DNA from 3 places in the Pelagibius sp. genome. Region 1 is predicted to be linked to each of the others. Evidence: predicted binding sites of a transcription regulator. Region 1 holds the regulator's gene; each other region holds the start of a gene.
The links. The regulator PhoB, encoded in region 1, activates phosphate uptake and scavenging genes when phosphate is short. The targets are predictions, from matches to a motif close to TNTCATAAAACTGTCA.

Region 1 (7,345 bases):
GTTGCCGGAATGGTCATGATCGCGCCGGCTATGGCCGAGGCGCGTGATCAGATCCGTATCGTCGGTTCTTCGACGGTTTTCCCCTTCTCCACCGCCGTGGCGGAGAACTTCGGCCGCAGCAGCGGCTTCAAGACACCGGTCGTCGAGAGCACCGGCTCCGGCGGCGGCATGAAGCTGTTCTGTTCCGGCGTCGGCACCGAGCACCCGGACATCACCAACGCCTCGCGGCGCATCAAGCAGTCCGAGTTCTCCCAGTGCGCGGAAAACGGCATCACGATCACCGAAGTGAAGATCGGCTTCGACGGCATCGTGCTCGCCAACTCCAAGGCGCATGCGCCCTTCGCGCTGACCAAGAAGCAGATCTTCCTGGCGCTGGCCAAGGAGATCCCGGTCGACGGCAAGCTGGTCGCCAATCCGAACAAGCTGTGGAGCGATATCGATCTCTCCCTGCCGGCTGAAAGGATCGAGGTTCTGGGTCCGCCGCCGACCAGCGGCACCCGCGATGCCTTCGTCGAGCTGGTGATGGAAGAAGCCGCCGAGGAATTCCCGGAAATCAAGGCTCTGGACAAGGCCGCTTTCAAGGCCGCCGCACACTCCGTGCGTGAGGACGGCGCTTTCGTCGAAGCCGGCGAGAACGACAACCTGATCGTCCAGAAGCTCGAAGCCAACCCGAATGCCCTGGGCATCTTCGGCTTCAGCTTCCTCGACCAGAACGCCGACAAGCTGCAGGGCGCGACCGTCGGCGGCGTGGCGCCGGAGTTCGAGAACATCGCCTCCGGCGACTACGGCATTTCCCGCTCCCTGTATTTCTACGTGAAGCAGGAGCATGTCGGCACGATCCCCGGCATCAAGGAGTTCGTGGCCGAGTTCACCTCGGACAAGGCCTGGGGCGATGAGGGTTACTTGACGGAGAAGGGTCTGATCCCGCTGCCGTCCGATGACCGCAACGCCATGATGAAGTCCGCCAACGGCATGTCGCCGCTGAGCATGTAAGTCGGGTGTTGCCGGCGGAAGGCCCAGCTTCCAGGGGCCTTCCGCCGGTTCCCCTTTTGAAGATCCGAGCAAAAAAACAAAAACCAGCCGGAGCGTTACTAGAGAGCGGGTGCGATTAAGCCGACACCCGCGGCGTCTGCCCGTTAGGCAGCAGGCGTCGGCAAGCTCCGGCCTTCGATCCGATGGGCCAAAATGAACAGCTTCATTCTGATTGCGATCCTGCTGGTCCTGTCGTCTATCGGCTACAGCTTCGGTCAGAGGCGTGCCCGCAGTCTCAGCGGCAATCAGCCCTCGGCCCTTCACTCGCGCCCACAGTACTATGGCCTCTACGTCGCGCTCTGGTGCGGCATCCCGAGTCTGGCCCTGATGGCGCTCTGGCTGATCCTGGAACCGCAGGTCGCCGAATGGATGCTGATCTCCAGCCTGCCCGCCGATATCCAGGCGCTGCCGGCGGACCGGCTTTCACTGCTTCTGAATGACGTAAAGAACCTCGCCTCGGGCAACATTGTCAGCCGCGAAGTCGATGCCGCCCTGCAGTCCGCCGCCGACGGCTACGCCAGCGTCCGGCAGATCGGCAACGCGGCCATGGTGGTCGTCGCCCTGGCCGTCGGCGTTCTGGGGCTGAGCTTCGCGCGCAAGCGGATCACGCCGGGCCTGCGTGCGCGCAACCTTGTTGAGCGCACGGTCAGCATTGTCATGATCGTGGCTTCCACCATCGCGGTCCTGACGACCGTGGGGATCGTGCTTTCGCTGTTGTTCGAGGCATTGCGCTTTTTCTCCAAGGTTCCCTGGTACGAGTTTCTCTTCGGCCTGACCTGGAGCCCGCAGACCGCGCTGCGCGCCGACCAGGTCGCCGGCTCCGGCGCTTTCGGCGCCGTCCCGCTGTTCGCCGGCACCCTGATGATCACCTTCATCGCCATGTGCGTGGCGGTACCCATCGGCCTGTTCTCGGCGATCTACATGTCGGAATACGCGCCGCCGAAGATGCGCGCCATCGTCAAGCCGATGCTGGAGGTTCTGGCCGGCGTGCCGACGGTGGTCTACGGCTTTTTCGCCGCCCTGACCGTTGCCCCTTTCATCCGCCGCACCGGCGAGTCGATTGGGCTGGACGTGTCTTCCGAGTCGGCACTGGCCGCCGGCGTGGTCATGGGAATCATGATCATTCCCTTCGTTTCCTCGCTCAGCGACGATGTGATGAACGCGGTGCCGCGCTCGCTGCGCGACGGGGCCTATGCCCTGGGCGCGACCAAGTCGGAGACCATCAAGCAGGTTATCTTCCCGGCGGCGCTGCCCGGCATCGTCGGCAGCCTGCTGCTGGCCATGAGCCGCGCCATCGGTGAAACCATGATCGTGGTGATGGCCGCGGGACTGGCCGCCAACCTGACCGCCGATCCGCTGGAAGCCGTCACCACCGTCACCGTGCAGATCGTCACCCTGCTGGTCGGCGACCAGGAATTCGACAGCGCCAAGACCCTGGCGGCCTTCGCCCTGGGCCTGGTGCTCTTTGCCATTACGCTGACCCTGAACGTGATCGCCCTGAACGTGGTTCGAAGGTACCGGGAAAAGTATGACTGACAGTACGGCACCCGCCGCGGCCCTGCGCCGCGCCGACCTCTCGGAAGAACGCCTGAAACGCCGCTACGCGGCGGAGAAGCGCTTCCGTGCCTATGGCCTGGCCGCCATCTTCGCCGCGCTGGCGATCCTGGGCATCCTGATCGGCACCATTGTCTGGAACGGCCACACGGCCTTTGTACAGACCCATATCGCCATGCCTGTCTATCTCGATCCGGAGATCATCGACCCCCAGGGCAGCAACGACGCCACCGTGATCCAGCGCGCCGATTATCAGGGGCTTTTGAGAACCAGCCTGCGCGAACGCTTCCCCGAAGTCACCGGGCGCCGCGATCGCATAAAGCTCTACGGCATCCTGTCCAACGGCGCCGGCTTCGACGTGCGCGACAAGGTTCTCGCCGACCCTTCGATCATCGGCACCACGCAAACCATATGGGTTAAGTCGTCCGACGACATCGACAGCCTGGTGAAGGGCTACATCGACCGCGACCTGCCGGAGAACGACCGCCGGGTGAAGGACAACGAGATCGTCTGGATCGATTCCTTCGCAGCCGACGGCGGCGTGGATACGAAGTTCAACACGACCTTCTTCACCGCCGGCGATTCCCGCGAACCGGAGCAGGCGGGCATCTGGGGCGCGGTGGTCGGGTCCTTCTTTACGCTGCTCATCACCCTGGTGCTGACTTTCCCGGTCGGGGTTCTCTCCGCGGTCTACCTGGAAGAGTTCGCGCCGAAGAACCGATGGACCGACCTGATCGAGGTGAACATCAACAACCTCGCGGCCGTTCCTTCGATCATCTTCGGCCTTCTCGGTCTTGCCGTCTTTCTCGGTGTTTTCGGTTTCCCGCGCTCGGCGCCGCTGGTCGGCGGCATGGTCCTGGCGCTGATGACCCTGCCGACCATCATCATCGCCAGCCGCGCGGCCCTGAAGGCCGTGCCGCCGTCGATCCGCGAAGCCGCCCTGGGCGTCGGCGCCTCGCGCCTGCAGGTCGTCACCCATCATGTTCTGCCCCTGGCCATGCCGGGGGTCCTGACCGGCACCATCATCGGCATGGCCCAGGCCCTGGGCGAGACCGCCCCGCTGCTGATGATCGGCATGGTCGCCTTCATCGTCGACATTCCAGGCGGCGTGACCGATCCGGCCACGGTGCTGCCGGTGCAGATTTTCCTCTGGGCCGATGCGCCGGAGCGCGCCTTCGTCGAGAAAACCAATGGCGCCATCATGGTGCTGCTGGGTTTCCTCATTCTCATGAACGCGCTGGCGGTTCTGCTGCGCAAGCGCTTCGAACGTCAATGGTAGTTACAGGAAAGATCGCTATGGACGCAGTTGCAGAAGCTGAAGCGCCGCAGAGGGCGCTACGGAACTCGCCCAAGATGACCGCCCGCCAAGTTGACGTCTACTACGGCGAAACCAAGGCGCTGAAGAACATCGACCTGGATATCGAAGAAAACCAGGTGACCTCGCTGATCGGCCCTTCGGGTTGCGGCAAGTCGACCTTTCTGCGGTGCCTCAACCGGATGAACGACGTGATCGACGGCTGCCGGGTGGAAGGCGACATCACCCTGGACGATGTCGATATCTACCGCAGCGGCCTGGACGTGGTGCAGCTTCGCGCAAGGGTCGGCATGGTGTTTCAGAAGCCGAACCCCTTTCCGAAATCGATCTACGACAACATCGCCTACGGTCCGCGCCTGCACGGCATCGCCGAAGCGAAGTCGGACCTCGACGACATCGTCGAGATCAGCCTCACCAAAGCCGGCCTTTGGAAAGAGGTGAAGGACCGCCTGCAGGCGCCGGGCACCGGCCTTTCCGGCGGCCAGCAGCAGCGTCTCTGCATCGCCCGCGCGATCGCGGTCAATCCCGAGGTGATCCTGATGGACGAACCCTGCTCGGCGCTCGACCCCATCGCCACCGCCCGCATTGAGGAGCTGATCGACGAGCTGCGCCAGAACTTCACCATCGTGATCGTTACCCACTCCATGCAGCAGGCCGCCCGCGTGTCGCAGAAGACCGCGTTTTTCCACCTCGGCGATCTGGTCGAAGTCAGCGAGACCGAACAGCTTTTCACCAACCCGCGCGATCAGCGCACCCAGGGTTACATCACCGGCCGCTTCGGTTGATCCGAAGCGGCGAGCCCAAGGCGATCGCGGCGCAGAGCCGAAGGACCAAAGCTTATGAACAGCGAACACATCGTTAAATCCTTCGATGAAGAACTGCAGCAGTTGAACGCTGTGGTTCTGCGCATGGGCGGCGTGGCGGAAGCACAACTCGCCGGCGCCATCGACGCGCTGGTAAAGCGCGATTCGGAGCTTGCCGAGCGCGTGGTAAAGGGCGACGAAGCCATCGACGAGATGGACCTGGAACTGGACGAAAACGCAATCCGTACCCTGGCCCTGCGTCAGCCCATGGCCAACGATCTGCGCGAAGTCATCTCCGCCTTGAAGATCTCCAGCGACCTGGAGCGCATCGGCGATTACGCGAAGAACATTGCCAAGCGCTCCATCGCCCTCAACCAACTGGCCCATCACGAAGCGGCGCGTTCCATCCCCCGTATGGCCAAGCTGGTTCAGGCCATCATCAAGGACGTGCTCGACGCCTACGCCAACCACGACGCAAATCGGTCGATGGACGTCTGGCACCGCGACGAGGAAGTCGACGAGATGTATACGGCGCTGTTTCGCGAGCTGCTGACCTACATGATGGAAGACCCTCGCAATATCACGCCCTGTACCCATCTGCTCTTTGTGGCCAAGAACATAGAGCGCATCGGCGATCACGCCACCAACATCGCCGAGACGACCTATTATCTCTCGACCGGCGAGCGGATCGAGGGCGGCCGCCCGAAGAGCGATATGTCCAGCTTCCAGGTGGTTGAGCCCGAGGACGGCGAAACGACGGAGAAGGAGGGCGCGTGAGACCCCTTGTTTTGATCATCGAAGACCAGGAGGCCCTGGTCACCATGCTGCGTTACAACCTCGAGGGCGCCGGCTTTCGCGTGAATACGGCGGGCGACGGCGAGGAGGCCCTGGTGGCCGCAGCCGAGGAAGTGCCCGACCTGATTCTGCTCGACTGGATGCTGCCGCTGATGTCCGGCATCGAGGTCTGCCGTCAACTGCGCAGCAAACCGGAAACCAAGCGCGTGCCGATCATCATGCTGACGGCGCGCGGCGAGGAAACCGACAAGCTGCGCGGTCTCGACAGCGGCTGCGACGACTACATGACCAAGCCCTTCTCACCGGCCGAGCTGATCGCGCGCATCAATGCGGTGTTGCGCCGGAGCAAACCGGAGTTGAGCAGCGAGATGCTGGCCTTCGAGGATCTGGCCATGGACCTGGCAGCCCACCGCGTGCGGCGCAGTGGCCATGACGTGCATCTGGGGCCGACCGAATTCCGCCTGCTGCGCCATCTGATGCAAAATCCCGGCCGCGTCTTCACCCGGGAACAGTTGCTGGATTCGGTTTGGGGCCGCGACGTTTATGTCGAGCCGCGCACCGTCGACGTGCACATCCGCCGCCTGCGCAAGGCACTGAACCAGAACGGCAACGACGACCTCATTCGCACCGTCCGCTCCGCCGGCTATTCACTCGACCGTCCGGCACCCTAGGTCCGTTGAGTCTTCGCTGCGTGATGATCCTTCAGCCGCACGCGGGAACCACAGCAGCAACAGCCAGGCAATAAGAATTGTCAGTGTGACAGCTGTCCATACCCAGAGAAACGCTACAACACCGGGCGCCAAGTCGGGCAGCTGGCGCACCCCTTCGACCACCGGTCCGGCCACCTGATAGCGCAGGTAGCCGAGTGGGAAGGTCGCGGCGACGACCGCTATAGAACCCAGTAAGGCAGGGGTCATGCCCGGCCACTTTACCCGAGATGGTCGGCCGGCCGCTCGACGCAGACGAAGAACATGCAGATAGGCGCCGGTAAGGCCGAGTCCGGAAAGAATCAAACCGAAAAGAAACCAAACCGCTTTGGAAACAAGGCCGGCAAAATCGCCGAAGTGAAGGGGGTCCATCGTGTTTGTCAAACGCACATAGACCCCTGCGTCGCCGGCGGTATAGCTGTGCAGGACCGACCCATCGGCCGCATTGACCAAAACATGGTTCGCGCGGTCACGCACCAGAAGAGACTGCGCCTGACCCTCAACATAGAGCGCGCCGCCGAACCGGCCGCCGGGTGGAACCACCGACCTGAAGCGCAGGTCCGGCCGCGTAGCAGCAGCCATTCCCAGCAGCTCGTCGAGCGGTAGTGACGCTTCAACCTCCGCCGCTGGTGGCGGCCCTTTGACCGTTGGCAGCAACTTCAACGCTTCGACACCGTACCAGATTCCGGTCACGGCAATGATCAAGACAAACCATAAGCTCCAGAGCCCGCTCAGCTTGTGAAGCTCACTCCAAATCGCACGCAGGGAACCGGCACGGAAAACGAAGAAACGGCGCCACCAGCGTTTGTAAAACACCAGCGGTGTGATCATGGAGATGAGCAGAAAGAGCCCAAAGGCCGAAACCAGCAGAACGCCCGCTGAACCGGGAATGAAAAGCCGGCGATGCAGATCGCGAAAGATCCGCTGAAGGTTGACGGCACTCAAAGCCCCGCGAAGCTCGGCGGTGTAGGGATCGACGTAAATCCGCACAAACCGTTGGTTCGGCAAATCAACAAGGATTTCCGCCGCCGAGTTGGCGTAAAGGGGTGGTGTTAGGCTGTGGATGGCTTCGACTTGATAGACTGCTGTCACGGTATCGAGCAACTTTTCCCAACCCAATACCTCCGCACCGACTTCGA
Region 2 (7,345 bases), 2.5 Mb from region 1:
CTCGGCTTTCGCGGCATTGATGATGCTGTCCTTGCCGACCCCGCTGGGGCCGACGACGAGCACGAGGCGGCCTTTGGACATTTCGATACTTCGCCTTTGGATGGGGCTATGCCGAGAGCGAGCGTTCGATCATCGGTGCGAACGCTTGGAGGGCCGGAGTTTTCTTATCCGGGTCCTTGGCGGCCTCGTCCCAGCGGCGAAGGGCAATCGCATCTGCTGCGTAGGGCCTTGCGAGAAAGCTGTCGGCCTCGGCGGCGGTAAAGGGGCCACCCTGTACGGCCAGGCTCCTGATCGACTCGTCGGAAAGGCGCTGGAAGTACCCTTCCTCCGCCTGACAGAGATAGCGCTTGGCATCCACGTGCATGGCAATCGGGGCCGTCACTGCGGCGCCGAACCAGCGAGACAGATAGGCGGCGCCGACCTTCTCGTGCGCGGCGTCGATGCCGGCGGCCGCTGCACCCTCATCTTTGGGGTTCACCAAATGGCCGATATCATGCAGCAGCGCCGCCACCACGAGGCTTTCGGCTGCGCCGCTTTCCTGGGCCAGGGTGGCGCACTGAAGTGCGTGCGCCAACTGGCTTATCTCTTCTCCACCATAGCGGTCGCCGCCCAGGTCCTCGAGAATATCCAGCAATGCGGGAACCGGCTGTCCTTCGTTTTTGTTTAAATCGTTCATAGTGCTGCCTGTCCTCTGTCTGAACTTTCCGCGTCCGCGGCTTCTTCGCGGTCCCGTACGCCGAGGCTGAACCGCTCTTCGAGCATGAAGGGCGAGTGTGTATCGGCTTGGCTGTAGAGGCTGATCTCCTGAACCGGTGTGGGCTGATCAAGCGCAGAGGCCAGGTATTCAGCCAGAGCTTCTTGCAGTCTCTCTCGCTTTTGTCGATCGGCCAAGGGGCCGGTTAAGGTCATATGAAACCGAAATTCCTCGAAAACGTAGGGGTAACCCCAGCGGCGGAGCAACGCTTCCTGGCGCGGCGTCAAACCCTTGGCAAGGCGGCGCTGAACACTCTCTTCGCTCAAGGGAGCTCTGAGAACGTCGAGGTCTCTGACGGCTTCCGCGGCGAGGGTCTCCATTGCCGGGGCGGGCTCTGAGAAGGTCAACGCAAGGAAGGGACCGATGGCGGAGACTTTCAGAGGCGGTGCTGTAAACGACGGCTGGTCCAAGGCAAAGCGGCTGAGGCTGCTACGGAGTTGCTGCAGGGTGCAGTCGGGGGAGAGGTGAAAGGGGGCCTTCAACGTGGCATGGAAGCCGTAGTGCCGCGGACTCTCGGTTGCTGCCGCCAGTTCCGCCGCAGTCCAGCCTTCCAGTTTGGGTGGCGTGCGGAGCCGGCCGGTCTCGCAGTCCCGACCAAGCCAGTCTTGCGCAAGCGCCCAAAGCGCGTTGCGGCGCGGCAGGGCGTAGTACACGGCATAGCGTGGAAGATGATCTTGGCTCATCGACTTCCTATCGGGACGGATGCTTCTCAATACACTCTTTTAGCCAGAGTCTGGTCCGCCGTACAGAATCGGAAACACTACAGTTTCATGACGGGAAAGGCTGGTTGCGAGGTCCCCGAGTCGCCGGTCAATAAGGTTAAGGAAGGTTCGAAATTGACGAAGTATGTATCTTCCATGACAGTGTAATGACGTGGGTGTTATATTCGCAGCTACTTTGGTGATGGAGATTTGTTATTTAAAAAGATCTTGATATAAGCCGCGGAAACACCACCGCTTTTGGTGGTCTTAAGGGATCTGCGGAGTATACCGATGGATGGCCTGGCACCTTTTGGACCTTCACGATATCGCAGTGTTTTCATCTCCGACATTCACCTGGGCACGCGGGGATGCAAAGCGGACTATCTGCTCGACTTTTTGAAGAACACCGATTGCGAAACGCTCTACCTTGTCGGCGACATATTTGATGGCTGGCGCCTGAAAAAGAACTGGTACTGGCCGCAGGCGCATAACGACGTGGTGCAGAAGCTGCTGCGCAAGGTGCGCAAGGGCATGCGGCTGGTCTATGTTCCCGGCAATCACGACGAGGTGCTGCGCGGCTATCTCGGCATGCACTTCGGTGGTGTCGAAGTGATGAAAGAGGTGATTCACGAGACAGCCGACGGCAAGCGGATGCTGGTCATCCACGGCGACGAATTCGACGGCATCGTGAAGTACGCGCGTTGGCTGGCGCTGCTCGGCGATTGGGCCTATGTGACGATGCTGCACGTGAACACCTGGTTCAACTTCCTGAGGCGCAAGCTGGGTTTCGGCTACTGGTCGCTCTCGGCCTATCTGAAGCACCGGGTGAAGAACGCTGTCCAGTTCATCTGCAGTTTTGAGGAAGCAGTTGTTGCCGAGGCCAAGCGACACGGCGTGGACGGCGTCATCTGCGGCCATATCCATATGGCGGAGATGCGGATGATCGACGGGATCCTCTATGTGAACGACGGCGACTGGGTGGAGAGCTGCACGGCGCTGGTCGAACACATGGACGGGCGCCTTGAGATCCTGCCCTGGGCGGAGCTGCGCGCCTTTCCGATGCTGGAGCCGGCGTCGGTGGCGACGGCGTAGCGCCGATGCGTATTCTGCTGGCGAGCGACGCTTGGTTTCCTCAGATCAACGGCGTGGTCCGGACCTTGAGCCGCGTGCGTCAGGAACTGGAGGCGGAGGGCCATGTCTTCGAGGTCATCGCGCCGGATCAGTTCCGCACTGTTCCCTGTCCCTCTTACCCGGAGATCCGCCTGGCGATCCTGCCGGGCATCGGTTTGAAAAGGCGTATCGAGTCGTTCGGCCCCGATGCCATTCACATCGCGACGGAGGGGCCGATCGGTCTGGCGGTCAGGAACTACTGTGTGAAGCATAAGCTGCCCTTCACCACCTCCTACCACACCCGCTTTCCGGAATACCTCTCGGCGCGGATACCGGTTTCGCCGGACCTGGGCTATCGCTTCATGCGCTGGTTCCACAAGCCGTCCCGCGGGATCATGGTGGCGACCCAGTCGATGCGTCGCGAGCTGGAGTCCAAGGGCTTCACCGGGATCGTCGACTGGACCCGCGGTGTCGATACGACGCTGTTCCGCCCCGATGCCCCCAAGGCCATCGATTTGCCGAAACCGGTCTACATGTACGTCGGCCGGGTGGCAGTGGAGAAGAACATCAAGGCCTTTCTGGATCTCGATCTCGACGGCAGCAAGGTTGTGGTCGGCGACGGGCCGCAGCGTAGCCAGTTGGAGACCGAATATCCCGAGGTGGTTTTCGCCGGCGCCAAGCAGGGCGAAGAGCTGGCGGCGCATTATGCCTCGGGTGATGTCTTTGTCTTCCCCAGCCGCACCGATACCTTCGGCCTGGTGATGCTGGAGGCCCTGGCCAGCGGCATGCCGGTGGCGGCCTATCCAGTGCCGGGTCCCCTGGACGTGGTCGACGGCTCCGGTGCCGGGGTGCTCAGCGAGGATCTGGCCGCAGCCACCCGCGACGCCATCAAGATCCCCCGCGACCACTGCCGCGCGCATGCGCTCACCTTCTCCTGGGCCAACTGTGCCGAGATGTTCCGCGCCAATCTGCGGCCAGTTGCCTAGCCTTCCCGTTTGGCCCGATGGGCTCAAGGCGTTAAACTCGCCAACGGACAAGGGCGTTGAAGGCCCGTTACTTTGGGAGGAGGGGCCGATGCACCCGGACTATGACGTACGCGACAGGCGTTTCAACGACTACCTGCTGGGCAACTGCAAGGTCGAGAAGCTCTACACCGGAACGCTCTGGGCGGAGGGGCCGGTTTACTTCTGCGACGGCGATTTCCTGCTTTGGAGCGACATTCCCAACAACCGCATCCTGAAGTGGACCCTGGGCGGCGGCGTAACCGAATTCCGCCGGCCCTCCGACTATTCCAACGGCCATACCCGCGACCGGGAAGGGCGGCTGGTGAGTTGCGAACACGGTGCGCGGCGGGTTACCCGGACCGAATGGGACGGCAGCGTCACGGTGCTGGCCGACAACTATCAGGGCAAGCGTCTGAATTCTCCCAACGACGTGGTGGTGAAATCCGACGGCACGGTCTGGTTCACAGATCCGCCCTACGGCATCCTTTCGGACTACGAGGGCTACAAGGCCGACAGCGAGATCGGGGCCAATCATGTCTACTGTCTCGATCCCAAGTCCGGCGAATTACGGATCGCCTCCGACGATTTCGACAAGCCCAACGGCCTGGCTTTCTCACCGGACGAGAAGATCCTCTATATCGCCGACACCGGGGCTTCCCACGATCCCGACGGGCCGCGTCATATCCGCGCCATGCAGGTCGGCGCCGACAACAGCCTTTCCGGCGGTGAGGTCTTTGCCGTCTGCGACAACGGCCTGTTCGACGGCTTCCGTCTGGACGAGGACGGCAACATCTGGTCCAGCGCTGGGGACGGCGTCCATTGCTTCTCACCCCAGGGCGAACTGCTGGGCAAGATCCGCGTGCCGGAGAAGGTCTCCAACGTCACTTTTGGGACCCGCAAGAAGAACACCCTCTTCATCACGGCCACGACCTCGCTTTACGCCGTCACCTTGAACCGCAAAGGGGTTCAGTGGCCCTAATGCGGCCATCTCAGCACCCGCGGGCCCTCGGTTAGTCAGCATTTCCCTGGCGCATGAGCCTTGTTTGCACCTGCAGCATAGCTCGGAGGTTGAGATGAGATGCGGCCTGCAATAGGCTGATCCGCAACAAAGATTGAAGAACGGCAGAGGGCGGGTGCTTTTTCGAGGCCCCCCGAGCGGGAGGGGAGCCCGGGTTTGCGCGAGCCGATCAAGTACCTTTTCATTTGGCCTGCATTTCTGGTGGTGCTCCTGATCGGGCTGTTTCCGCTGATTTACTCGCTGACGGTCAGTTTTCAGAGTGCGCGGCTGGTGCCGCCGCGCCCGCCGCGTTTCATCGGCTTCGACAACTATGCCGCGCTCTTGGGCGAAGAACGTTTCTGGCAGGTGATCACCACGACCTCCGGAATCGTCTTCTCCTCGGTCTTGGTGCAATACGTGATCGGCTTTGCCGTTGCCCTGGCGCTGTTCAGCAGGGTCCCTGGAGAGCGCCTGTTTCGAGTCGTCTTCCTGTTCCCGATGCTGATGGCGCCGATCGCCGTGGCCTTGGTCGGGCGCATGCTGTTTCACTCTACGGTCGGGCCGGTGAATCACTTCTTCACCGTGCTCGGCTTGCCGAATCTCCCGTTTCTGACGGATGCCAACTGGGCGCTGGGCACCATTGTGACGGTGGAGGTCTGGCAGTGGACGCCCTTTGTTATCCTGCTGATGCTGGCGGGGTTGCAGAGCCTGCCGCGGGATGTCTATGAGGCTGCCTCGCTGGAAAACGCGACGCCCTGGCAGCAGTTCTGGGGGATCACCTTTCCCATGTTGTTGCCGATTTCGGCGGCGGTGGTCTTCATCCGTATCATCGAGAGTTTCAAGATCATCGATACCGTCTTCGTGCTGACCGGCGGCGGTCCCGGCATTTCGACCGAAACCCTGACGCTCTACGCCTATCAGGAGGGTTTCAAGAAGTTCAACCTCGGCTACACCTCGGCGCTGTCGTTCCTGTTCCTGATCGTCGTTATCGTCATCGGTGTTGTCTATCTGGCGGTGCTGCGCCCGCATCTGGAGAAGCGGGCATGATGAAGCGTCCCCTGGTGTTCGGCCTCTGCCTGTTCTGGGCCCTGGTGACTTTGTTTCCGCTGTACTGGACCTTTGTCACCTCGCTTAAGCCGCCGACGGCGGTGAACGGTGGGCCGACCTATATTCCCTACGTCGACTTCATGCCGACCCTGCAGGCCTACATCGACGCCTTTTCGGGAATCCGGGGCGATTTCATCAATCCCTTCATTAACTCAGCCCTGATTGCCGTCTCGGCAACGGCGCTGTCGGTCACCTTCGGCACCATGGCTGCCTATGCGCTGGTGCGGTTCGAATTCCGGATCAGGCTGGGGTCCGGGCTGATCTTCGCGGCGGTGGCAATCGGCGGTTTCCTGCTGTTCAACGAAACCTTCGGATTTTCCAGGGCGCAGGCCATGGGCTTGGCCTTCCTGGCGGCCTTGCCCGCTTGTCTGATCGCTAACCGCCTGCCACTGCCCGGACCGGTTCTGGGCAACAAGGACGTGCTCTTCTGGTTTGTCTCCCAGCGCATGTTCCCGCCCATCGTCACGGCCTTTGCCCTGTTCCTGCTGTATTCGGAGATCGGCAAGGAAGGTTTCAAGCTGCTCGACAGTTATCTGGGCATGGTACTCTGCTACACGGCCTTTTCGATCCCCATCGTGGTTTGGCTGATGCGCGACTTCCTGGCGACCCTGCCGGTGGAGATCGAGGAGGCGGCCCTGGTCGACGACGTGCCGCGCATGCGGATTTTCTTTGAAATCGTGGTGCCCATGGCGCGGCCCGGTCTGATCGCGACCTCGCTGATCACGCTGGCCTTCATTTGGAACGAATTTCTGTTCTCCCTGCTGCTCACCACCTCCAACTGGCAGACCTTGCCGATTTTGCTGGCGGGGCAAAACTCGTATCGTGGTGACGAATGGTGGGCGATTTCTGTGGCCGCGATGTTTGGAATCGCGCCGATGATTGTCGTGGCGATGCTGCTTGCTAAGCTGATGCGCTCGGGCTTGACCCTCGGCGGGATCCGTTGAGCGGTGCGACAGGAGTACAAAAAAGGATAAGACAAAGGGAAGGTAGAGAGGATCAAAGCCGCCGATGCGGCGCGATCAAAGACAACAAGCAAGAAAAGAGGGAGAAACGCCAATGAGAAAATATCTTTGTGCAACGGCAAGCGGGTTGACGGTGGCCCTTGGCCTGTCCGGGGCGGCGCTTGCCTGCTCGCCGGACTTTACCGGGGTTACCCTGAAGGTCGGCTCGCAGACAGGCCCCTTCATTGCTTCGGCGATGCAGGCGGCGGGTGAGAGCTGGGAACAACAGACCTGCGGCAAGGTTGAGGTGGTGGAGTTTCCCTTCGGTGAGCTCTATCCAAAGTACCTGACCGCCATGGTCGCCGGGGAAGCCTCTTTCGATGTCATCACTTTCGCGCCGGCCTGGACGCCGGATTTTGCGCCTTATCTGTCGGAAATGCCGGAGAAGATCCGCGGCACGGCGGACTGGGACGACATCGCACCGGTTTACCGCGACCGCCTGATGGTCTGGAACGGCAAGCATCTGTCGCAGACCATCGACGGCGATCTTCACACCCTGTCCTATCGCCTGGACCTGTTCAACGATCCAGAGGAGCAGGCCGCCTTCAAGGCGAAGTACGGCTACGATCTGGCGGCGCCGGCGACCTGGGATCAGTACTACGATATCGCCGAGTTCTTCACCCGGCCGGATGAGAATCTCTGGGGCACGGCGGAGGCCTTCCGCCGCGGCG
Region 3 (7,345 bases), 110 kb from region 1:
GCGCGGTGTCGCGCGAAACCCAGCAGGACCGGATGCAGTCGATGAGTGAAGAAACCGATCTGACAGCCTTGATCGCCCGCCTGAAGGGCGTCCCGGTTCTGGTCTTGGGCGACTTCATGCTGGATCGCTTCATCTATGGCGGCGTCGAACGCATCTCGCCGGAAGCGCCGATCCCGGTGATGCGGATAGAGCGCGAGGCCGCCATGCTGGGCGGCGCGGGTAATGTGCTGCGCAATCTGGCGGCGCTCGGCGCCCAGCCGCTGGGGGTCGGCGTGGTGGGCCGGGATGCCGCCGGTGATGACGTGGCGCGCCTTGCCCGCGACTGCCTCGCGCCGGTCGGCGGCAGCATCGAACTGCTGAACCCCGCCGGGCGGCCGACCACCATCAAGGAACGCTACGTTGCCGGCGGTCAGCAGTTGCTGCGGGCCGACCGCGAGGCCTCGGGGGATCTCGATGCCACAAGCGAGGCCGCGGTTATCGAGGCGGCCCTCGCCGCCATGAAGGATGCTGCTGCTGTGATCCTCTCCGACTACGGCAAGGGGTTGCTGAGCCCGGTGGTGATCGCCGCCGTGGTCGAGGCCGCCGGGCAGCGCGCCTGCTCCCTGGTGGTCGATCCCAAGGGACGCGATTTCACGCGCTACTGCGGCGCCGGCTGGATCACACCAAATCGCCGCGAACTGCAGGAAGCCAGCGGTCTTCCCGGCGGCAGCGATGAAGACGTGGTTGCCGCCTGCCGCCGGATCGTCGAAAGCGCCGGCATCGGCGGTGTTCTGGCGACCCGCAGCGAGCAGGGCATGACCCTGGTTGAGGGGAGTGAGAATTCGACCGCAGGCGTCGTTCATCACCTGAAGGCCGAGGCGCGGGAGGTCTATGATGTCTCCGGCGCCGGAGACACCGTTGTGGCGGTCTTTGCCGCAGCCCTGGGGGCCGGGTTGCAGCCTGTGCAAGCCGCGGGTCTGGCCAACACCGCCGCGGCCATCGTTGTCGGTAAACTCGGAACCGCCGTGGCCCAGCCGCAGGAGATTGCCCAGGCGTTCCATGCCAGCGAATTGATGGCGGCGGAATCGAAAGTCGTCGATCTGGACAATCTGCTCGACCGGGCCGCGCGCTGGCGCCAGGCGGGCCTGCGCGTCGGTTTCACCAACGGCTGCTTCGACCTGCTGCATCCGGGGCATGTCTCTCTGCTGCAGCAGGCCGAAGCCGCCTGCGACCGTCTGGTGGTGGGCCTCAACAGCGATGCCTCGGTGCGCCGTCTGAAGGGCGAAAGCCGTCCGGTTCAGGGCGAAGCGGCGCGGGCTGCGGTGCTGGCGTCTCTCGCCAGCGTCAGCCGGGTGGTGGTGTTCTCCGAGGATACGCCGATGGCACTGATAGAAGCGCTGCGCCCCGAGGTTCTGGTCAAGGGCGCCGACTACAGCATCGACGAGGTGGTCGGCGCCGAGGTTGTGCAGAGCTATGGCGGGCGGGTGGTGCTGGCTGACCTGTCTCCCGGCCATTCGACCACGGCGACGATCAAGCGGCTGGAAAGCAGCGGTTAAGGCGGGTCCCTCGATATCTGGGTAAGGGGTATCAGGGAGCGGTGAAACCTTCGGGGTCGATCAGGCCCATCAGGCGGCGCGCAGCGGTCTGGGCGAAACGCAGGGTGACAGCCTTTCTGCGGGCGGCGTTCAGGGGCCGGAGCGCGCTCTCTCGAATCACGGTGGCCCCATAGGCGTCGGCCACCAGCAGGCCATGATCGGCGGGAATCAAAGCCTGCGGGAAGTCTTCGGGGACGGCGAAGAAAAAGCGGTCACAGTAGTCCAGGTATTCCGGCCACTTCTTGTCGCTGCGAAAATCCTCCACGCTTGACTTGATCTCGATGATCGTCAGCCCGCCCTTTGCGTCCAGACACATCAGGTCGGCGCGCCGGCCGGATCGCAGGGTGAACTCGGAGAGGCAGACAAGGCCAAGGTCGGCATGAAAGCGGGTAAGGCCACGCGACAGCAAGGCAGCGGTACTGCCGCGTTCGGCTGTTAACGTCTCTGTACGCCGGGGCGCGGCGGTGTCTGTTCGCGGGTCTATGGTCGGGCGGCCGGGCATGCCCCAGGATAACGCCCTCCGGGGCGGCATTCAAAGCCGGTCCGGCGGCGGCAGGCTACTTGGAAGGAGCCTGAATCAGAGCAGGGCCTGCAGGGCGAAGGCCAGAGCGACGGCCGGGATCAGCCACAGCGCCGCGGTGATCGCATAGCCGAGGATGGCAAAGGAACGTGTTGCGGTGCCTTCGCTGAAAAGCCGGTTGAAGGTGCGTTGTTCGCGCCCCATCAGCAGAACCAGATAGAAGCGCCGCCGCCCGATGGGGATCGACCGGCGCAGTTCCACGGCGTGCTTGGCGATGCCGCGGGCGCCGAACATCTGCTTGATCGCGGCACACTGTTCTTCGCTGAAGCTTGCCGCCATCTTCGGGTCGATGCGCTTGAAATAGTGCTCGATGAAAGGATCGCGCTGGTCCGCCGGCTGGCTCTCGGCCTGACGGGACTGCCGGGCTGTGACTGTTGCCGCTTGATGCTTGGTTTCGCGGGCCGTGGTCTTACAGGCCAGGGTTTCGCGATTCAGGTCTTCCGGAGAAGCGAACTGTTGGAACATCTTTCAGCAACTCCCTGTTGCAGCGGGCGATCTCCTCAAACTGTCACAGCAGCTTTAAGAAGCTGTTAAGCTCTCGGCGTCTTTGGCCGGTATTCGCCACAAAGTCTCCCAACCGCGGGCAGCAAGGGTGCAAGCGGCGCGCCCTGCGCCTATATTCAGTCCTGCGCCTGTGCTGCAGAGGGGTTTTCCCCACAGCCTGCCTGACCGTGCCCGGAGGGGCGCTGCGCCGGCCGGCGAGACGGCCCGGATAGAAGAAGACGGAGAAAGAACAGGATGAAACCCTCAGCCCCGGCCTGGCTAAGGCCCGCCGTCGATTACGGCCCCCTGGCCATATTTCTCGGGGTCTATTGGATGAGCGATCTGATGGCGGCGACCCTGGCGATCATGATCGCCACCGCCGTTGCTCTGGTGCTGTCCTTTGCCATCGAGCGCCGCTTGCCGCCGATGCCCCTGGTGACCGCGGTTGTGGTCGGGGTCTTCGGCGGACTGACGCTTTGGCTGGAAGACGAGACGTTCTTCAAGATGAAGCCGACGATCGTCCAGCTGTTGTTTGCGGCCATACTGTTCGGCGGCCTGTTTTTTAAGCGGCCCCTGTTGAAGCCGTTGCTTGCTTCGGTCTGGCCGTTGGATGAAGCGGGCTGGACGAAGCTTTCCCTGCGCTATGCCTGTTTCTTTGTCGTCATGGCCGCCCTCAACGAAGTAGTCTGGCGGACCCAGTCGACCGATTTCTGGGTGAATTTCAAAGTCTTTGGGATCCTTGTCCTCACCTTTATTTTTGTCGCGGCGCAGATCTATTTCATGCGCGGGCACATGCTGCCGGAAGAGGGCGATGAGGCTGAGGAAGACAAAAGGCAGGAAAGCCCAGGCGGGTTAGGGCGTTAGTCCCGGCAGCCGGCCCGGTGATACGCCTGGCGGGGTATGGCGAGGTATGGCAATTCCAGGTTGTTTGTTTCAGCGAATACTCAATACGGTTGAATTGATCCAATAGTTTTCAAGTTTTATTAACTTCGATCTTCTTAACTTATCCCCAACAACACGAATCCCTAACGCTACGATGGGGTAGTTTAAGATGGTTACCACAGTCCCGCGCCGAAGCGCCGTGCGATCAGCCGCGGCCGCTTTAATAGTCTGTGCATTCGCCGGCCTTTTACCGGCTGCCGCCGAGGCCAAGGTGGTTTTGACCTTCGGCACCTATGCACCGGACAAGCCCTCCGCCATGGTCGCCCAACTGCGTCCCACCCTGGATGCGATCGCCAAGGAAGCGACGGCGGTACTGGGCGAGGAAGTCGAAATCAGGATGCAGTTGGTGAAAGGCTATGAAGCCGGCGTTGCCTTGATTGTCGATGGCGAGGCGGACTTCACCCGCCTTGGGCCCGCCTCCTACATCTTCGCCAAAGATGAAAACGGTGGCCTTACCGTGCTGGCCATGGAGAACAAGAACGGCGCGAAATCCTTCGACGGCGTGATCGCGGTGCATCGCGACAGCAACTTGACCGATGTATCGCAGCTCCGCGGCCACAGTTTCGCCTTCGGCTCCAAGCGGTCGACCTTGGGGCGGTACTTTTCCCAACTGACGCTGATGCGCGCTGGGCTCTATGCCCGTGATCTTGCGCGCTACGAATATCTCGGCCGGCATGACAAGGTCGGACGGGCTGTCGGCTCCGGTCTTTTCGATGCCGGCGCGCTTGAGGAAACGACCTTCCAGAAGCTTGTCGATAAAGGCGTGCCGATCCGCGCGCTTGCGAAGTTCAGCAACTCAACCCGGCCCTGGGTCGCCCGTGCCGGTCTCGACCCCCGGGTACGCGACGCCCTGCGCCAGGCGCTTCTCAACGTAGATGACAGCGCCGCTCTGCGGGCACTGCGCTTCGACGGTTTCTTCGAAGGCAGTGACCGGGACTACGAGCCGACGCGCGACGCCATTCGCGCGAACCCGCAGTTCTTCGCGCAGCTTCAATAAACCCAGCTTCAGAAGACCCAACTTCAGTAGATAGGGCGCCGGCGGCGCTCGCAGGCGGTAAATGGATCAGCATGATTCGATGCCCAGCATCATCGGGCCAGAATACAGTGACGCGCGCCGGGGCCGCTTTCGCCTCGGTACGCAGTTGCTTCTGGGTCTGGCTGCGCTGGCCGTTCTGCTGGGCGGGCTCGCGGGTTTCATCATCCGCCACACTGAACAGACCTACCTGACCGAACGATCAATCGAGGAGGCCGGACGCAAGTTCGACCTCGTCCGGCTCTCCTCCCTCGAGGACATTCTCAGCGAAGACCTGCCGCGCCTCGAGACCACCATGAGTCAGATGATCGTCCGCGATCCCGACCTTTTCTCGGCGGTCATCGTGAACGAAGCCGGTGTGTCGCTCTATGCCTGGCAGCGTGACGCCGAGGTTCGGGAAGACCTGATCGAGATATCCAAGTCCGTAACCTTTGCCGGCGAAGACTTTGGCCGCATGACCTTCGCCTGGGATACCTCTCGGCTTCAGGAAGAGATTGCCAAACACACTTTTCTGATCGCCGTTGCGGTCGGCGGCGCCTGCCTGCTCCTCTCCTTTCTGATTTTCCTGCTGGTGAATGCCTTTGCGATCCGGCCCATCGACAAGCTTGTCGCGCATCTGGTGAGCTTCAGCCGCGGCGTCCACGTTAAACCGTATCCCTTGCCGTCCTTCGCCTCGGTGGAACTGCAGCAGTTGGACGAGGCGGTCAATTCGGTCGGCGCTTTGCTGACCCAGAAGGCGCAGCGTGAGGCGGAGCTGGAGGAGGCCCGCGACATGGCGGAGTCGGCCAACCGCGCAATGGCATCCTTCCTGGCGAACATGAGCCACGAGCTGCGCACGCCTCTGAACGCCATTAACGGGTTTTCAGAGATGATGGTGATGGAGCTTTTCGGTCCCCTCGGCGATCCCCGTTATGTCGACTATGCGCGCCAGGTGCACGGTTCCGGCAATCATCTTCTGGCACTCATCAACGATATCCTGGACATCTCCAAGATCGAGGCGGGCAAGGTCGAACTCAACATTGAGGACGTCGACTTTCGCGCCGAGGCGGAAACCTGTCTGCTGCTGATCCAGGAGAAGGCGGCGGAAGAGAGACTGCAACTGTCTGTCGATCTGTCCGGAAAGATTCCGATCCTGCAAGCCGATGCGCGGCATGTCCGGCAGGTTCTGCTGAACCTGTTGAGCAATGCCGTCAAGTTCACAAAGGCGGGCGGGCGGATCTCTCTGTCGGCTCAATGGTCGGCAAGCGCCGGGCTGCGTGTGGTGGTCGCCGACAGCGGCATCGGCATTCCCGAAGATCAGCTCGAGAAGGTCATGCAGCCTTTCGGCCAGGTTGAGAACCCTTACACGCGCCAGCATGATGGAACCGGTCTGGGTCTGCCGATTGCCGCTGCACTGGTGAAGCTTCACGGCGGCGAGCTGGTGATCGACAGCGTGCTCGGCGAAGGCACCAGCGTCACCTTTGTGCTGCCGCCGAGCCTGGCCAAGTCCGGCAGCGGGGCGGCGTTGTCAGTCGCCTCGCGGCGTGCCGTTGCCGCCCCTTCCCGCTAACGGTTTTCGCCCTAACGACCTCCCGGTGCCGGCCTGCCGTAACCGGGCCGTTGCCTCCTGATCAACCGCCGCATTCCTGCCGCCAGTTGCGGGGAATTGCATCGCCGACCGCGGCGGCAAAGTTCTTCAGCGAACAGGTATCTGAATCGCATCCGGGAACCCGGATGGTCTGCTCCGCGTCGTTGGTGACGAACTTCAGGCGGATCGCAAAGTCGCCTTCCGATACCTCGTGCAGTTCGAAGGCGTAGTGTGAAGCAAGCGGCGGCACCCGCCCTTTGAACAGCGGGCCGCTGGTGCGGGCGGTTTCAATACCCAGTGCTGCGTCGACGCCCAGCATGGTGCGCTGATGCCCGGAGTAGAGATAGAGCCGTTTGGCCCTGGCGTTGCCTTCGCTCACCTGGGCGAAATTCCTCAGGACGTCGGCAACGAAAGATCCGCCGGTCAAACGGCCAACGGTGCGGCCGAGAAACTGATGATGATAGTTCCAGTCCGCCAGCTCGCTCATCTTCTCCATGTCTTCCCGGGAGATGCCCTCGGGCAGCGGCAGGTTGTGCTGCAGGTTGGCGGAAAGCGGTTCGTAAACCTCGTTGATGAGGTACAGAACCGTGCCGATCTTCTTGCCTTCGTTGACCCCCATCACCGCCGAGACACGGCGCAGGAAGTCTTCGTGCTCCCTGCCCTTTTCCTCATAGAGTTCGGTGTTGCCCAGGCGCTTGACGAAGTTTCGGTAGCGGGTGCAACTGGCCCGGCCGGTCCAGGGCCGCATGACCGCATCGTTCTCCAGTGCGACGGCGTGGATCGGCACGGGGGTGAAGGCCAGCTCGGCGCTGGGCGCGGCCTCAAGGCTCTGGTCATAGATCGAAGGATCGGGGCCGAGGCCGAGGGGGTAGAGCCCGAGTATCAGCATCTGCGCCGACTGCAGGGCGCGGTCGGTGCTGCTGGAACGCACGGCAAGTTCGTCGGCGTGATAACGCTCGCTCAGGAGGCCGAGGTCTTCGACATAGCGCTTGCGCAGTGCGCCGCCCCTTTCATACATCTGGCGCATGCCGACCGCCGTCAGCTGACTGAAGCCCATGGGCCATTCGGTGGCGTTTTTGGGTGGTGCGTACTTGGGGGAGATAACGCCGTGCCGGTACAGCAAGGCAGCGGCCCGCAGTGTCTCCTTATCGCTTTGTGCCGCGGCG

Region 2: ACP146_RS12500 (UDP-2,3-diacylglucosamine diphosphatase) is a predicted target of PhoB. The motif match lies at 1,613-1,628, and genes of this name have one in related genera.
Region 3: ACP146_RS23275 (PhnD/SsuA/transferrin family substrate-binding protein) is a predicted target of PhoB. The motif match lies at 3,610-3,625, and genes of this name have one in related genera.

What each region holds. Positions count from the first base shown of each region.
Region 1 is NZ_OZ252224.1:5,107,938-5,115,282, forward strand. Features, by position in the region: gene ACP146_RS23725 (PstS family phosphate ABC transporter substrate-binding protein) at 1-993, shown strand, start outside; gene pstC (phosphate ABC transporter permease subunit PstC) at 1,186-2,568, shown strand; gene pstA (phosphate ABC transporter permease PstA) at 2,561-3,865, shown strand; gene pstB (phosphate ABC transporter ATP-binding protein PstB) at 3,883-4,686, shown strand; gene phoU (phosphate signaling complex protein PhoU) at 4,741-5,481, shown strand; gene phoB (phosphate regulon transcriptional regulator PhoB) at 5,478-6,170, shown strand; gene ACP146_RS23755 (PepSY-associated TM helix domain-containing protein) at 6,147-7,345, opposite strand, start outside.
Region 2 is NZ_OZ252224.1:2,608,533-2,615,877, reverse strand. Features, by position in the region: gene phnN (phosphonate metabolism protein/1,5-bisphosphokinase (PRPP-forming) PhnN) at 1-81, opposite strand, end outside; gene ACP146_RS12510 (phosphonate degradation HD-domain oxygenase) at 107-676, opposite strand; gene ACP146_RS12505 (DUF1045 domain-containing protein) at 673-1,437, opposite strand; gene ACP146_RS12500 (UDP-2,3-diacylglucosamine diphosphatase) at 1,747-2,547, shown strand; gene ACP146_RS12495 (glycosyltransferase family 4 protein) at 2,553-3,551, shown strand; gene ACP146_RS12490 (SMP-30/gluconolactonase/LRE family protein) at 3,640-4,548, shown strand; gene ACP146_RS12485 (carbohydrate ABC transporter permease) at 4,744-5,613, shown strand; gene ACP146_RS12480 (carbohydrate ABC transporter permease) at 5,610-6,617, shown strand; gene ACP146_RS12475 (extracellular solute-binding protein) at 6,730-7,345, shown strand, end outside.
Region 3 is NZ_OZ252224.1:5,002,673-5,010,017, reverse strand. Features, by position in the region: gene rfaE2 (D-glycero-beta-D-manno-heptose 1-phosphate adenylyltransferase) at 42-1,535, shown strand; gene ACP146_RS23290 (MmcB family DNA repair protein) at 1,567-2,076, opposite strand; gene ACP146_RS23285 (hypothetical protein) at 2,152-2,619, opposite strand; gene ACP146_RS23280 (septation protein A) at 2,893-3,501, shown strand; gene ACP146_RS23275 (PhnD/SsuA/transferrin family substrate-binding protein) at 3,689-4,576, shown strand; gene ACP146_RS23270 (sensor histidine kinase) at 4,638-6,161, shown strand; gene ACP146_RS23265 (histidine-type phosphatase) at 6,223-7,345, opposite strand, start outside.